2 regions of the Thermacetogenium phaeum DSM 12270 genome follow, and region 1 is predicted to be linked to the other one. Evidence: riboswitches for the same ligand, from Rfam matches in the RefSeq annotation. Region 1 holds a riboswitch; the other holds the start of a gene.
What was found. A riboswitch is a leader RNA that binds a small molecule or an ion and turns the genes downstream of it on or off. The one in region 1 is predicted to bind molybdenum cofactor.
Positions count from the first base shown of each region.

Region 2: another riboswitch for molybdenum cofactor. It lies ahead of TPH_RS10735 (sigma-54-dependent Fis family transcriptional regulator); the one in region 1 lies ahead of TPH_RS13565 (ABC transporter permease).

Region 1 covers NC_018870.1:2,751,632-2,758,856, forward strand. The annotation lists gene TPH_RS13550 (molybdopterin molybdotransferase MoeA) at 1-1,104, shown strand, start outside; gene TPH_RS13555 (solute carrier family 23 protein) at 1,487-2,611, shown strand; gene TPH_RS13560 (ABC transporter ATP-binding protein) at 2,649-3,389, opposite strand; gene TPH_RS13565 (ABC transporter permease) at 3,409-4,101, opposite strand; molybdenum cofactor riboswitch at 4,424-4,547, opposite strand; gene TPH_RS13570 (F0F1 ATP synthase subunit epsilon) at 4,697-5,137, opposite strand; gene atpD (F0F1 ATP synthase subunit beta) at 5,138-6,580, opposite strand; gene atpG (ATP synthase F1 subunit gamma) at 6,595-7,225, opposite strand, start outside.
Region 2 covers NC_018870.1:2,187,364-2,194,588, reverse strand. The annotation lists gene TPH_RS10770 (NADH-ubiquinone oxidoreductase-F iron-sulfur binding region domain-containing protein) at 1-490, opposite strand, end outside; gene nuoE (NADH-quinone oxidoreductase subunit NuoE) at 505-1,044, opposite strand; gene TPH_RS10760 (NAD(+)/NADH kinase) at 1,064-1,936, opposite strand; gene TPH_RS10755 (hypothetical protein) at 2,081-2,302, opposite strand; gene TPH_RS10750 (aldehyde dehydrogenase family protein) at 2,366-3,841, opposite strand; gene TPH_RS16230 (hypothetical protein) at 3,881-4,015, opposite strand; molybdenum cofactor riboswitch at 4,009-4,126, opposite strand; molybdenum cofactor riboswitch at 4,427-4,546, shown strand; gene TPH_RS10735 (sigma-54-dependent Fis family transcriptional regulator) at 4,671-6,689, shown strand; gene rplU (50S ribosomal protein L21) at 6,854-7,216, shown strand; gene TPH_RS10725 (ribosomal-processing cysteine protease Prp) at 7,209-7,225, shown strand, end outside.

The sequences.
Region 1 (7,225 bases):
GCACCGGGGCGGGTTCTTGCCGCAGATATCTTTGCTCCTCACGATCTTCCCCCTTACCCCCAGGCGGCCCTGGACGGGTTTGCCATCCCTCGCGAGGGGAAGAGAGGGAGCCCCCTTTCCGTGAAGAGAATCCTGGGGGCAGGGGATCTCCCCGGTCACCCTCTAGGCCCCGGGGAGGCAGCAGGTGTCCTCACAGGGGGGCATATTCCACCCGGTACCGCGGCGGTCGTCCGCCAGGAAGATGCCATGGTGAAGGACGGCATCCTGACCATTGATAAGGATCTAACCGTCGGGGAAAACATCAGGGATCAGGGAGAGGACTTCCCGGCCGGAGCGGTGATCGCCCGGCGCGGCACAAGGATCACCCCCGGTTTGAGCGCCGTGCTGGCGGCCTTCGGGTTTCAGGAAATCAGCGTCTTCCGCCGTCCCAGGGTGGCGATTGTAAACCTGGGGAAAGAGATCGCACCTCACCAGGCCACCCCCCTCCCCGGCCAGGTCCGGGACAGCAACGGCCCCCTGCTGGCCGCTTTGACCCGCCGCACCGGTGGTCAGGTCGTCGCTATCCATTACGCCCGCACGAAGACCGAAAAGCAGATCGGGGAACTGCTGATGGAAGCGGACGTGGTGCTGACCATCGGGGGAACGGCTTCGGGCAACAACGACCCGGGGCACCATTTCATAGAAAGGGTGGGAGGGCGCCCGCTCTTCGCGGGGTATCAGGTTAAACCGGGAAGCCACACCTCTGCCGGTATTCTCGACGGCAGGATTATCCTGATGCTGTCGGGTAACCCGGTGCCCTGTGCCGTCGGCTACCACCTCCTGGCCGCCCCGGTGCTGCGCGCCCTGCAGGGGCTTAACCCCTACCTGCACCGCATTCCTGCAGTCGCCACCAATTCCTTCCCTAAAAGGGGAGGGCCGCGGCGCTTCCTGTTGGGGTACGCTCTCGGCAGCCATCAGGGGTGGAGGGTAGCCGTGCTTCCCTTTCAAAAACCCAGCAATCTCCACTCCCTTATCGATTACAACTGCCTCATCGACCTTCCGGCGGGACACCCGCCGCTGCAATTGGGTGATGAGGTGAAGATCATTCTCCTGGAAAACGCCTGATGCCATCCTGTTGTGCGGGGCTATCGGGCGGATGTTGAATGGTCGCAGGAAATAACCCAGAGAATGCTTCCTGTTTTGCCGGTACCCACCTAGCGGTATGGGCATCTGACCTGAATATCAGGATTCTAAACCGGAAGAATACCATGAGCCAGCAGGCAAGAGCGCCCTGAGCCGGCCTTGACGAACCTGGTGCTCGCCCGGACCGGCGCTTTAATAACGGGAACCGGGTGGCAGAGATCGAGAACTTTCCTGTTCAGGATGGAAGCCAGCGGGGTAATTGGACAGCAATTTTAACTGGCGGGAATAGATTCTGGAAAGAAGGAGACAGGATGTCTCCTTCCATCTGTCGAAAAGAATAACAGAAAACTTAGGAGAAGAAATCATGGCCACCAACAAAGAGAGCCTCACAGAAGCAGCCGAAAAACAACGGGAAAACCCGGAACAGAAGAGCTTCCTGGGAGAACTTTCGGGAGCAATGGGTGACCTGGGCACTTTCCTCCCCCATGTGCTCGGAGCCATCTCCGTTGCCGGGCTCAACCCCGCCAGCATCTTCACCGGATTCGGGCTCTTCTATCTCTTTTGCGGCTGGTATTACAGGATTCCCATGGCGGTTCAGCCCATGAAGGCGGCTTCGGCGGCCGTCCTGGTGCAAAAGCTGACTCCCGGGGAGGTGGCGGCGGCCGGGCTGATGATCGGTCTGCTGCTGTTTCTCCTGGGCGTTACCGGTCTCATCGACAGAATCGCCCGGATCACCCCTCCGGGGGTCATCGGGGGGATTCAGGTAGGGTTGGGGCTTTCCCTGGCGACCCTCGGGATCAAGATGGTCGCTGCCGATCCCTTATTGGGCTGGCCGGTGCTGATCATGATGCTGCCCCTCCTCAGCAGCAGACGCTTCCCCGCCGCCATTATGGCAGTTCTGGTGGGAACGGCACTCAACGTGATACTCCACCCCGGCCTCGACCTGCCCCGGATCGCCTTCGGGGTGCACCTGCCCTCCATCATCTGGCCTGCAGCCGCCGATTTCCAGAAGAGCCTTTTCATGGTCGTCCTGCCCCAGCTCCCCCTCACACTGACAAACGCAGTCCTGGTGACGACCGCCCTCACCGCGGAACTCTACGGCAGCAAAGCCCGCCGGGTGAATGACAGAAATCTCTGCCTGACGATGGGGCTGGGCAACCTCCTGGCAGCGCCCTTTGGAGGGTACATGATGTGCCACGGGAGCGGGGGGGTGGCCGCCCACTACCGCTTCGGCGGCAGGACAAAGCACACCCCTTACATCATCGGCATCATCCTGCTGGTGGTGGGGCTGCTGTTGGGAGGCAACGGAGCCAAAGTCCTGTCCCTGATCCCCGATGCCGCCCTGGGCTGTCTCCTTTTTACAGCGGTCTCGACCTCGCCCTGGCAGCCAGAGGGGGCACCGGGTGCCGGGAGGACTTTTTCCTCATCCTGGCCGTGGCCGCCCTTGCCCTGGCGATCAATCCCGCCGTCGCCTTCATCGCCGGAATAGCGCTGGGCAAGGGATTGGAGAAGAAGTGGTTCCGCATCTAATAGATCATCTTTCCGGTCACAAACTGCTTGGTCAACTCGGACCTGGGGCAGTTGAAGATCTCCTCGACCGGCGCCTTCTCCACGAGCCTCCCCTGGTAGAGCAGGAGCACCTCTTCCGCTACCCGCCGTGCCTGGAAAAGATTGTGAGTCACCAGCAGAACCGTCGTTTGCAGTTCGTCGTGCACCTTCCGGATAAGTTCTTCGATCAGGGCCACACTGTCAGGGTCGAGGTTGGCGGTGGGCTCGTCCAGGAGCAAAACCCGCGGCCTGATGGCAATGGCCCTGGCCAGGGCAACCCGCTGGGTTTCTCCCCCCGACAGCCTGACGGCGCTGCGCCGGCTCAGTTCTTTAAGCCCTACAAAAGAAAGGGCTTCTTCCGCCCTCTCCCTGATCTCGGCGGCAGGGAGGCCGCGCAGCTTCAGCCCATAGACCACATTGTTATAGACGGAGGTGTTGAACATGTAAGGATGCTGAAAGACCATGCACATCTGGCGCCTCAGCTTCAGGCGCACCCCTTCCCCCACCCGGCCCGTATCGATGTTCCGAAAAATCACCCTGCCCGAGGCAGGCTCCTCCAGAAGGTTCAGTATCCGGAGCAGGGTGCTTTTTCCAGACCCGTTGGGGCCGAGGATGGCGTAGATCTTATTCCCCTCGAGTTTGAGGTCGTCGATCTCCAGTACCGTACGCCCGTCGTACTTTTTAACCAGGTCCTCAATCTCATATAAAAATTCCGGCATGGCACTACTCCCCGCCTTCTTATCCGAGTTTGGATTCATCCAGATGGAGCAGGATGCTGCTGACAATAAAGGAAAGGGCGAGCAGAACGCCCCCCAGAGCAACGGCGAACTCGAAGTTGCCCTGCCTGGTCTCCAGCACGATGGAGGTGGTCAGAACTCGGGTATAATAGCGGATGTTGCCGCCTACCAGCATCACCGCCCCCACTTCCCCAAAAGCCCTGCCGAACCCCGTCATAATACCGGCAATAATCCCGGAGCGCGCCTCCTTAATCACCATCCAGGCGGCCTGCCGCCGGCTGGCTCCCAGCGACCTGGCCGTATCCATGGCCAGTTTCTCCTTGGCGGCAACTGCCGCTGCCGAGATGCCGGCGATAATCGGCGTAGCCAGAAGCACCTGGGCGACGATCATGGCCGCCGGTGTGAAAAGAATGTCCAGAAAACCCAAGGGGCCGTTCCGGCAAAAGACCATGTAGACCACCAGCCCGGCTAGAACCGGGGGAAGGCTCATCAAGGTATAGATCAAGCGCAGCAGCAGCTTCCTCCCGGGAAACCTCTTCAGCCCCAGCAACGCCCCTAGCGGTACCCCGATCAGCGCCCCGATGACAACCGCGCTTCCGGAAACAGCCAGGGAAAGGCCGACAATGCCGGTGAATTCATCCCCCAGGGAGGTAAAAAACTGCCAGATCGAAGAGAGTAAACCGTTATCTGTCATCTTATCACCGAAGTTCTGACAAAAGTTTTGGCAATCAGCAAATGTGTCCCATCAAATGTCGAAGGCCGAAACCTTGCAGGTACTTGCCCTTGTTGGTTGCCGCCTCCCCTTGCTTCCGGCGTTCTTCAATGCTGGCGAGCAGCGACCAACCACGGAAGGGCAGGGCCACGATGGGCCGGACCCGGGAGCTCAAAGCGAAAAGAACAAGAACAAAGCGCCTTTGCTATCCTGCGGAGGCAGCGCCCCCTGCGGCCGCTTCCTGCCCAAAAGAAAACGCCTGAACTAAGCTTAATCGAAAAACCGCTTCAGTTCAGGCTTTGCATCCCACGATAAGATCTCTCCTTTCCAAACACGGGAGGCAAGGCGGTTTCCCGTCCTGCCCAGCGGCCAAAGACCATAGCCGGAGAGCCGGCCTCAGGCCTTTTGGCTCGGAGAAAAGATCCCATTTTTTATTATTCTTTTAAGATCTTCGTGACTTAACCGGCAAAATCCTTCCCTGTGCGACTAATTGTGCCGCTTTCCACCTGACACTGCGGAGCAAAAAACCCGGGCAACAGGCTCCCGGGTTTCCGGTAACGGCCGTCAGATATCTCCTTCATTTAACCATTTTGCCCGCCGCTTCGGCAGCCTTCAACCGGGCGAGGGACCTGCGCAGGGCCAGCTCTGCCCGGAGAACATCCAGACCTTCCGCTTTCTCCCGGAGGCGTTTCTCCGCCCGCTGTCGCGCCTGCTTTGCCCTTTCCACGTCAATCCTCTCCCCCCGCTCTGCAGTATCTGGGAGGATGCGCAGGACGTTGCCGCTCATCTCGAAAACCCCCATACCGCAGGCGACATAATGGGGCTGCCCCTCTTTGACGTATTTGATCACACCGATATCCAGCCCGCCGATAATAGGGGCGTGATTGCGCAAGATGCCCAGCAGGCCGTCCTGCGAAGGGATGACCACTCCTTCCACATCCTCTTCGACGACAACCCGCTCGGGGGTAACGATCTCCAACCGAAAGGTTTTCCCTTTTTCCTTAGCCTGTTCCGCCACTTAACTGACAGCCTCCAGTTCGCGCGCCCGGGCGACCACTTCGTCAATGGTGCTGGCATAAACGAAGCACTGTTCGGAGATGTCGTCATGGCGCCCCTCCAGGATCTCCTTAAAGCCCCTCACGGTCTCCTTAATGGGAACGTAAACCCCAGGCCGTCCCGTAAAGGCCTCGGCCACAAAGAAGGGCTGGGAGAGGAAGCGCTGGATCTTGCGGGCTCGCGCCACGATTAATTTGTCCTCCTCCGACAATTCATCCATACCGAGGATGGCGATGATGTCCTGCAGATCCTTATAGCGCTGGAGAACCTTCTGCACACCCCGCGCCACCTGGTAATGCTCTTCCCCCACCACATTCGGGTCAAGGATGCGGGAGGTGGAGTCAAGGGGATCTACCGCCGGGTAGAGACCCAGCTCGGCGATCTGGCGGGAGAGAACAACGGTACCATCCAGATGGGCGAAGGTGGTCGCCGGCGCCGGATCGGTCAGGTCATCGGCAGGAACGTAGACCGCCTGCACCGAGGTAATTGAGCCCTTGCGGGTCGAGGTGATCCGTTCCTGGAGCAGACCCATGTCCGTCGCCAGGGTCGGCTGGTAACCTACGGCCGAAGGCATCCTGCCCAGGAGGGCGGACACCTCGGATCCGGCCTGGGTAAAGCGGAAGATGTTGTCGATGAAAACCAGAACGTCCTGCCCCTCGCTATCCCGGAAGTACTCCGCCAGCGTCAGGCCGGTCAGTCCCACCCTGAGGCGCGCACCCGGCGGCTCGTTCATCTGGCCGAAAACCATGGCACACTTATCGATAACCCCGGACTCAGTCATTTCCAGGTAGAGGTCATTCCCCTCCCTGGTCCGTTCACCGACCCCACAAAAAACGGAAAATCCTCCGTGCTCGTAGGCGATGTTCCGTATCAACTCCATGATGACGACGGTTTTGCCGACACCGGCTCCTCCAAAGAGGCCGATCTTGCCACCTTTGGCAAAGGGGGCCAGCAGGTCGATAACCTTAATCCCGGTCTCCAGCACCTCCCTGGCCGGGCGCTGCTCGACCACAGAGGGAGCAGGGCGATGGATGGGGTAATAATCATCCGCCTCTACCGGACCCTTCTCATCGATGGTCTCCCCCAGAACGTTGAAAATCCTCCCCAGCGTTCCCCGCCCCACCGGAACCTTGATCGGCGATCTGGTGTCCAGCGCCTTCATTCCGCGCCTGATTCCATCGGTGGAGGACATGGCAACGCACCTGACGGTGTTGTTGCCAAGATGCTGCATCGCCTCCAGCGTAACATTGACGTTCTGCGTCAGAGTCGCCTTGATTTCCTCATCCTGGTCATCTCTGGTTATTTTGATGGCATCGTAAAGGTTCGGCAAATGCCCCGGGGGGAACTCAATATCTACAACAGGCCCGATAACCTGGACAACGGTGCCATAGTTTGGTTCACTCAACTCTTATACCTCCTTCATCCTTTCAGGGCCTCCGCCCCGCCGACGATCTCGGAGATCTCTTTGGTAATCGCCGCCTGACGGGCTTTGTTGCTCAACAGGGTCAACTGCTGGATCATCTCTCCGGCGTTTTCCGTGGCGTGGCTCATGGCCACCATCCGCGCCGCGTGTTCACTGGCCTTTGACTCCAGAAGGGCGCGGTAAACCTCGGCGTCGATAAAGCGAGGCAGGATCATTTCCAGAACGGCCCGCGGGCTCGGCTCGATAAAGTAATCACTGAGATAATCTGCCTCGCCATCCTCTTCCGCTGCGGCGGCAGGAGCGCCATCCACATCAATCGGAAGCAGCTTCACCACCTTCGGGTGCTGCCTTCCCGTGGATATAAACTCCGTAAATACCAGATTGATCTCATCAAAAGTATTCCCCTCATAGAGCTTGACCAGGGCGCGGGAGATGGCCTGCGCCTGCGCCATCGTCGGCTCATCTCCGATGGCCAGGAACTCCGCAACGAGGTTGTACTTCCGGCGGCGAAAGTAGTCGCGCCCCTTCCGCCCGATAACGACGAGCCCGGTATCTTCCTCCTGCGCCATAACCGTCTCCGCCTGTCGGATGATATGGGCGTTGAAAGCCCCACAGAGCCCCCTGTCG
Region 2 (7,225 bases), 560 kb from region 1:
GGCGGACCGCCTGCCATTTAAACCAGGTGGGGAACCCCGCCCCGCCGCGGCCGCGCAGCCCAGAGACCCGGATCTCTTGAATTACCTCCTCCGGGGTGGAGCTCAATGCCTGCTTCAGAGCCTGATAGCCCCCCCGGTCCAGGTAATCGTCAATGCATTCCGGGTTGATCTCCCCACAGTTGCGCAGGGCCACCCGTACCTGTTCCTTCAGGAAGTCATTGGTGTTTTCACTGGTGGATACTAGGTGTTGCGTTAGGGGGACCCCACCTATGATGTGCTTCTCAAAGATCTCCCCCACCAGCTCGGGAGTGACATGCCCGTAGGTGAATATTCTTCCATCACCGGTGATGACATCCAGGAGGGGTTCGTTATGGCACATCCCGATACACCCGGTGGGTTGTACCTGGAGATCCAGACCTCGCCTCTCAATTTCCTCGACTATTCTTTCCCTTACCTTCAGGGAACCCGCAGCGATCCCGCAACTGCCCATACCGACTCTGATTTTCATGGCGCCGCTTCCTCCTTTTTCTCGCCGGCGGCCAATTCCCTGATGATCTTCAGGGCTTTGTCCGTTGTCAGCGGCCCGTAGGCCTGACCGTTGATCATCATCACCGGGGCCAAGCTGCAACAGCCCAGACAGGCCACATCCGACAGGGTAAACAGCCGGTCGTGCGTCGTTTCCCCTGGTCTGATCCGAAGTTCCTCACAGACAGCTGAGCGGATCCGCTCTGATCCATTGACATGGCAGGCAGTGCCCTGGCAGAGCAGGATCAGGTACTTTCCTACTGGGGTCAGACGGAACTGGGAATAGAATGTGGCTACCCCGTAAATTCTGGCCGGTTTGATCTGCAATTCCCCGGACAGGTAACGCATCACAGGTTGCGGCAGGTAGCCGTAGATGGCCTGTACCCGCTGGAGCACGGTCACCAGGCTGCCGGGTTGCCCCCGATATGTTTTTACCACTTCCTGCAGCCGGCTCCAGGTATTAAAATCGTTCCGTAAAAGCTCCTCCAGATCGCTCTTAGGCTGACTAGTACATTCCACGGAAATATCACTCCTTATCCTATAAAACGTAACAGGATTGCAGCAGAATGTTCATGTCGTTACTTGCCTCCGCCCTCGTGTTGTTAAGCCTTTCGAACCTGCGGAGGACACGGTCCAAACTGCTTACCGGAAACACCTCTGCAATTTTGGCAGTAACAGGAGATCTGACGACCTCCACCCTGTCTCCTTTGGCCAGCGGCAGCTCGTCTTCCCCGTCCACCGAAAAAGCTGTAGGGTGGCCCGCAACGAGTTCGAACACCAGCCGCGCTGATGACCTAACTACAAGGGCTCTGGAACATGATAACTGGGGGCAGATAGGAGTAATCACCAGTGCGGGAAGGTCCACATCCAGAACCGGTCCTCCGGCCGAGAAGGAATAGGCCGTTGAACCGGTTGGCGTGGCACAAACCACACCGTCACCAGTGTAGGTGGTATGAAATAGCCGATCGATCTGGAGACCGATCGTGATTGTATGAGAGACGCAGGCTCTGATCACCACATCATTCATGGAAAGTCCGTGGTAAACCTCCATACCATCCCGGATCAGGCGTACATCCAGCATCATTCTGCTTTCAATGCGGTAATCTCTGTTAAGAATCCGGTCGACTTCTTGCAACAGTTGCTCTGGCTCGATGCTGCTCAGGAAGCCAATTGTGCCCAGATTTACTCCCAGCACCGGTATCCCCTGGGTTGCACAACACCGGGCGGTTTTCAGAAAGGTACCATCCCCTCCCAGCACCAATACCAGGTCCGCTTGCCAGAGAGCACTCTTTGTCATTTCCCTCAACCCCATACAAGCAGCGGATGCTCCACGGGATTCAAGTTTCTTGTGCAACTCCCGGGCAAGCCGTTGCGCCCCGGCGTCATCCTTGTATACAATTATTATCTTCAATGCCTGAGGCCTCCCTTCCCTGTCAGGTTCGTGCCCGGTGTGCCGATAGCATATGGAACGACCTCGGCGGTGCCATGATGTAACAAAAATGGACAAGTCGAAGCGGAAAAAACCCCTTCCGGCCTGTCCAAAAATGGGTGGGTGCTATTCCGACTTTTTTGTCCGCTCCAACAGGTAATCGTTCAATCCCCTGATAAAGGCATCCGGGTTCGGCACCCCCTTGATTTCCAGCAGTTTTCCGAGACAACCCGGAAATGCCCCCACGCAGAAGATGGGGTTGATCCCTTGTTCGATAAAGTAGGAAATAACTTCTGGGTGCTGTTCCATCAGGTCCTCAACCACACTTTCCCTTGTGATTGCTTCCAAAGGTCATAACACCTCGCATTAACCTGTTGCTGGCCGGGGAGGCCCCCGGCCAGCGGGGTGTTTTTAGTAGAGGCCAACCTTCTCCTCGCTGAGACTGATAAAGATGTTCTTCATCTGGGTATAGTGTTCCAGGATCACCTTGTGGGTTTCCCGCCCGATACCGGATTTCTTGTAGCCGCCGAATGGAGCATGTGCCGGCAGGTTGTTGTAGTTGTTGATCCACATCCGGCCGGTTTCGATTGCCCGGGCTACCCGGAGGGCACGGTTGATGTCCTTCGTCCAGACGGCCCCACCAAGGCCGTACTCACTATCATTGGCCATAGCTATGACCTCTTCCTCGGTCTTGAACTTGATGACAACGGCAACCGGCCCGAAGATCTCCTCCTGGGCCACTCGCATCTTGTTGTTCACATCCACCAGAAGGGTCGGCCGCATGAAGGCTCCTTTGTCCAGGCCGTTCTCTGTAATTCTGGTGCCACCACAGGCTACTTTGGCTCCTTCCTGTTTGCCGATCTCTACATAGGAAAGGATCTTCTGGAGCTGTCCTTCGTTGATCTGGGAACCCATCTGGGTGTCCTTCTCCCACGGGATACCTACCTTGACCTTGTTAAAGGCAGCTACGGCTTCAGCCAGGAACTTATCATAGATATCCTCGTGGACAAAGACGCGGGAACCGGCGCAACATACCTGGCCCTGGTTGAAGAGAATGCCGATCTGCAAACCTTCAATGGCCTTCTCCCAGGGGCAATCGGGGAAATAGATGTTGGCTGACTTGCCTCCCAGTTCCAGGGTGGCCGGGATCAGCTTTTTCGCTGCCGCTTCTGCAATACTGTAACCCACTTCGGTGGAACCGGTGAAGGCCAGTTTCCGGAAGCCGGGGTGTTCCAGCATGTACCTGCCGGTTGTGGAACCCCGTCCGGTGACCACGTTGACGACCCCCGGAGGCAAAACCTGATCAAGCAGTTTGGCCAGTTCCAGCAGGCTCAGGGATGTAACATTGGATGGTTTGATCACCGTGCAGCAACCGGCCGCCAGAACAGGAGCGATCTTCCAGGCGGCCATCAGCAGAGGAAAGTTCCAGGGGATGATCTGACCTACAACACCGATGGGCTCCCTGAGAATGATGCTCATGGTGTCCTTGTCGATCATCACCGCTTCGCCTTCCTCGGTCCTGATGGCAGCGGCAAAGTAGCGGAAGTGGTCTGAGCTCAAGGGGACATCGATGGTCATGGTCTCCCGGATCGGCTTGCCGTTGTCCATGGTTTCAACCAAGGCCAGCTTTTCGGCGTTCTCATCGATCAAATCCGCGATCTTCAGCAACATGGCGGAACGCTCCTGGGGGCTAACGTCCTTCCAGGTTTCCCAGGCCTTCCAGGCAGCTTTGACCGCCTCATCAACATCTTCCATGCCGGCTTCCACACAGGTGGCCAGCAGCTCACCAGTGGCGGGACAATAGGTGTTGAAAGTCTTGCCCTCCTTACCATCAACCCATTTCCCGTTGATGTAAAGCTTGTAACTGTCATCCATCGGTTTTTTCATTTTAAAAAACCCCCTTTTTAATTTTTTGACCTCGCTCCATTAACCTGCAACCGGCGCTGGCTCCTCTAACCCCTCTTTACCATCACCCCCTTTGGATAGAAACTCTACCAGGGAGACGGGATAAACCCCCTGCAAAAAGGCCATACCGGAAAGAGGTATGGCCCAGCTACTCAAGTTGTAAATCCCCTTTCCATAACGGGAGGTATGTCCGTTTCCAGACATACCCTACAGACCTGCTGCCATAGCCAGTGCCACAGGCGGACAGGTTCGGAGATGATATTTCCTTGGCTGTTGACTTAACTAAGCAATATCCATGCCAGGATATGGTTCCGGCCGGACATGATATCATTCATTAATTCCTACATCCAGCTTGGAGTCCTGAAGGAGACTTTCGCCTTGAATGCCAATAGATGTAAGCTGATTGTCGCGGTGTTGTATAATTTGTGCTACATTCCCCTGACAGGCCGGTACGGTTCCCCGGTGGATTCGGTTCGAAAGTGGTATCTCAATGGAAAAGCCGGAAATTAATTGGTCGGTGGAAGGATTTTCGGGAACATTGTCGAACGAACTTTTGAAAGGAATAGAGAATGAATAATTCTCCGAGCCTGGTGACCTGAAGCCAGCCAGGTATGGTTGCCAGGCCAATGGGTCTGGCGGGAAACCGCCGGGCCTCCCATTACGGAAAGGAGAGCACTATACGCCAGGGGGTATCTGTGCTCTCCTGCACAGATACCCCCTGGATTTATTATTTAAAGCTGTTACTGGCGGCGTTTGCCGGGATACGACCTGTTTCGAGAAACGGGACTTCAGAGGGGGAGGTGGCGTGACGATGCCAAACAACGGAACAGTTTCCCGTAGTATCGCCATAGCGTGGAAGATCTTCGTGAATACTGGCAAGATCCCCGCTACCGTGCGTTCAGAGATAGCGGAGTCCTGGCTGCGTTCCAGGCGGGCTGGTGTTGACCCATGGGATGGCGTCAGCCACCGGGTTTTAAGTGCCGAGCAACTTGAAGCACTGCTTTACAAAAAGAGGAGCTTAATCGACGTTGCCAGGCCTTTTATGACCAATCTCTATCATTTTGTAGCCGGTTCCGGTTTCATCGTTTTGCTGTCCGACGAACAGGGCTTCATCATGGAGGTTATGGGTGACAGTGATATCCTCAAAAATGCCGCAGAATTGAATCTTATCAGGGGAGCCAGTTGGATAGAAGAGGAGACGGGCACAAATGGTCTGGGCACCGCCTTGGCCATCAGAAGGCCAATTCAGGTTTCGGGAGAAGAGCATTATTGTCAGAAGGTGCATGGCTGGACATGCTCAGCGGCGCCAATTTACGATGATGACGGCAGGGTAATCGGCGCCCTTCAGATGTCGGGACCCTCGTTCAAGACTCACCCGCACACCCTGGGCATGGTGGTGGCCGCAGTGGAGGCAATCCGCAGTCAACTCCGTCTTCAGCGGCGGAACAGCGAGCTTGTCCTGCTCAATAACCGGCTGGGCAATATTTTCCATACCGTTTCAGACGGGGTTGTAGTGGTGGACAGGAACGGTCTGATCGAACAGGTTAATCCGGCGGCGGAAAAAATCTTGTCAAAGCCGGACAGCGAGATAAGGGGAGCCATGTTCAAAGAGTTTGTTGAGCGGGACCCGGGTATCGAAGAACTTCTGACGACCGGTAAAAGCTATACCGACAAGGAGGTGATTGTTAACAACAGAACGGGGATTGTCTATTGCCTCTCATCAGGCAAGCCGATTCAGGATGAAAAGGGTGCGATCACCGATGGAGTGATCTTTCTTAACCCCATCAATAAAATCAGAAATCTGGTCAACCGCCTCAGTGGTGCCCAGGCCACTTACACCTTTGCTGACATCATTGGTCGTAACAAGAAGCTTTTAAAGGCTGTGCAACTGGCCAAACTGGCTGCCACCAACGACAGCAATGTGCTGCTGCAGGGGGAGAGCGGCACCGGCAAGGAGGTCTTTGCCCAGGCGATTCATAATGCTAGTTCCCGTAGAAACGGGCCGTTTATCGCGGTGAATTGCGGTGCCATACCCAGAGAACTGATCGGAAGTGAGTTGTTCGGCTATGATGAAGGAGCGTTTACAGGGGCACGGCGGGGTGGCAGGCCCGGTAAATTCGAGCTGGCCTCGGGGGGCACCCTTTTCTTGGATGAGATCGGAGATATGCCCTTGGAACATCAGGTAGCCTTGCTACGGGTACTACAGGACAAAAGAATCACCCGCATCGGCGGAGAAAAGGTGATTGCCGTGGATGTGCGGGTGATTTGTGCCACCAATAAAGACCTGAAACTGGAGGTCGCCAGGGGTAATTTCCGCGAGGACCTCTTTTACAGGCTAAACGTGATCTCAATCTCCCTACCGCCCCTGCGTGAGCGGCGTGAGGATATACCACTTCTTTTTGATGTCTTCTTCGAAGAGATTTGCAAGAAAATGCATGTTGACATCAGGGATGTGGACCCCCGCGTGATTCCTTGCCTCCAGCGGTACCACTGGCCCGGTAATATCCGCGAGTTTCAAAATGTGATAGAGAGGATGGTTAATGTGGCCGCCGGGCAGAGTATCCGTCTGGAACACCTGCCCGAAGAAATTGTCTGCCCACACTCTTCCGGTTTGCAACCAGAGGGGGATGGGGCGCCCCGAGAAACGACCTTGCTCGCCGAGCGAAACAGGATCAAACGACTGCTGGCCGAAAAAGAGCGCCAGGAAATTTCCCTTCTTTTGGTCAAAAATAAGGGGAATCTTAGCAAGGTGGCGCGGGAACTGGGAATTTCCCGTAGTTCCCTCTACAGAAAATTGCGCAAACTTGATATCCTTTCTAAAGGTGACTGAACCATCTCAATGCCCTCAACGCCCCGGTTTGCTTGACACCGGGGGACCGGTGATGCTAAAATTCACTTGTGATTATGCCCGAAAAGTCGCTCGGGAAGGGTTGCCAGAGCGCATCCCTGCAAAGGATGCCACCCTCGAAGATCCCGGCGGAAGGAGGAAGGAAGTTGTTCGCGATAGTGGAAACCGGCGGCAAGCAGTACAAGGTGCGCGAGGGCACCGTGCTGCGGGTGGAAAAGCTGGATGCCGCTCCAGGTGAGGAAGTGGTTTTTGACAGGGTTTTGGCTGTAGAATGTGACGGCGATTTTAAGGTAGGAACCCCCTATGTCCCGGGGGCGCGGGTGACTGCCTTGGTGCGGAGTCAGGGTAAGGCCAAGAAGATACTGGTTTTCAAGTATAAGCCCAAGAAGAACTACCGCCGCCGCAAAGGCCACAGGCAGCTTTACACGGAGGTGGCGATTCAGAAGATCTTCTGCGGCCAGAATGGCGCGGCGGAACCGTCCGGCGGGCAGTCGGGAACAGATGATTGAGGCCTTATT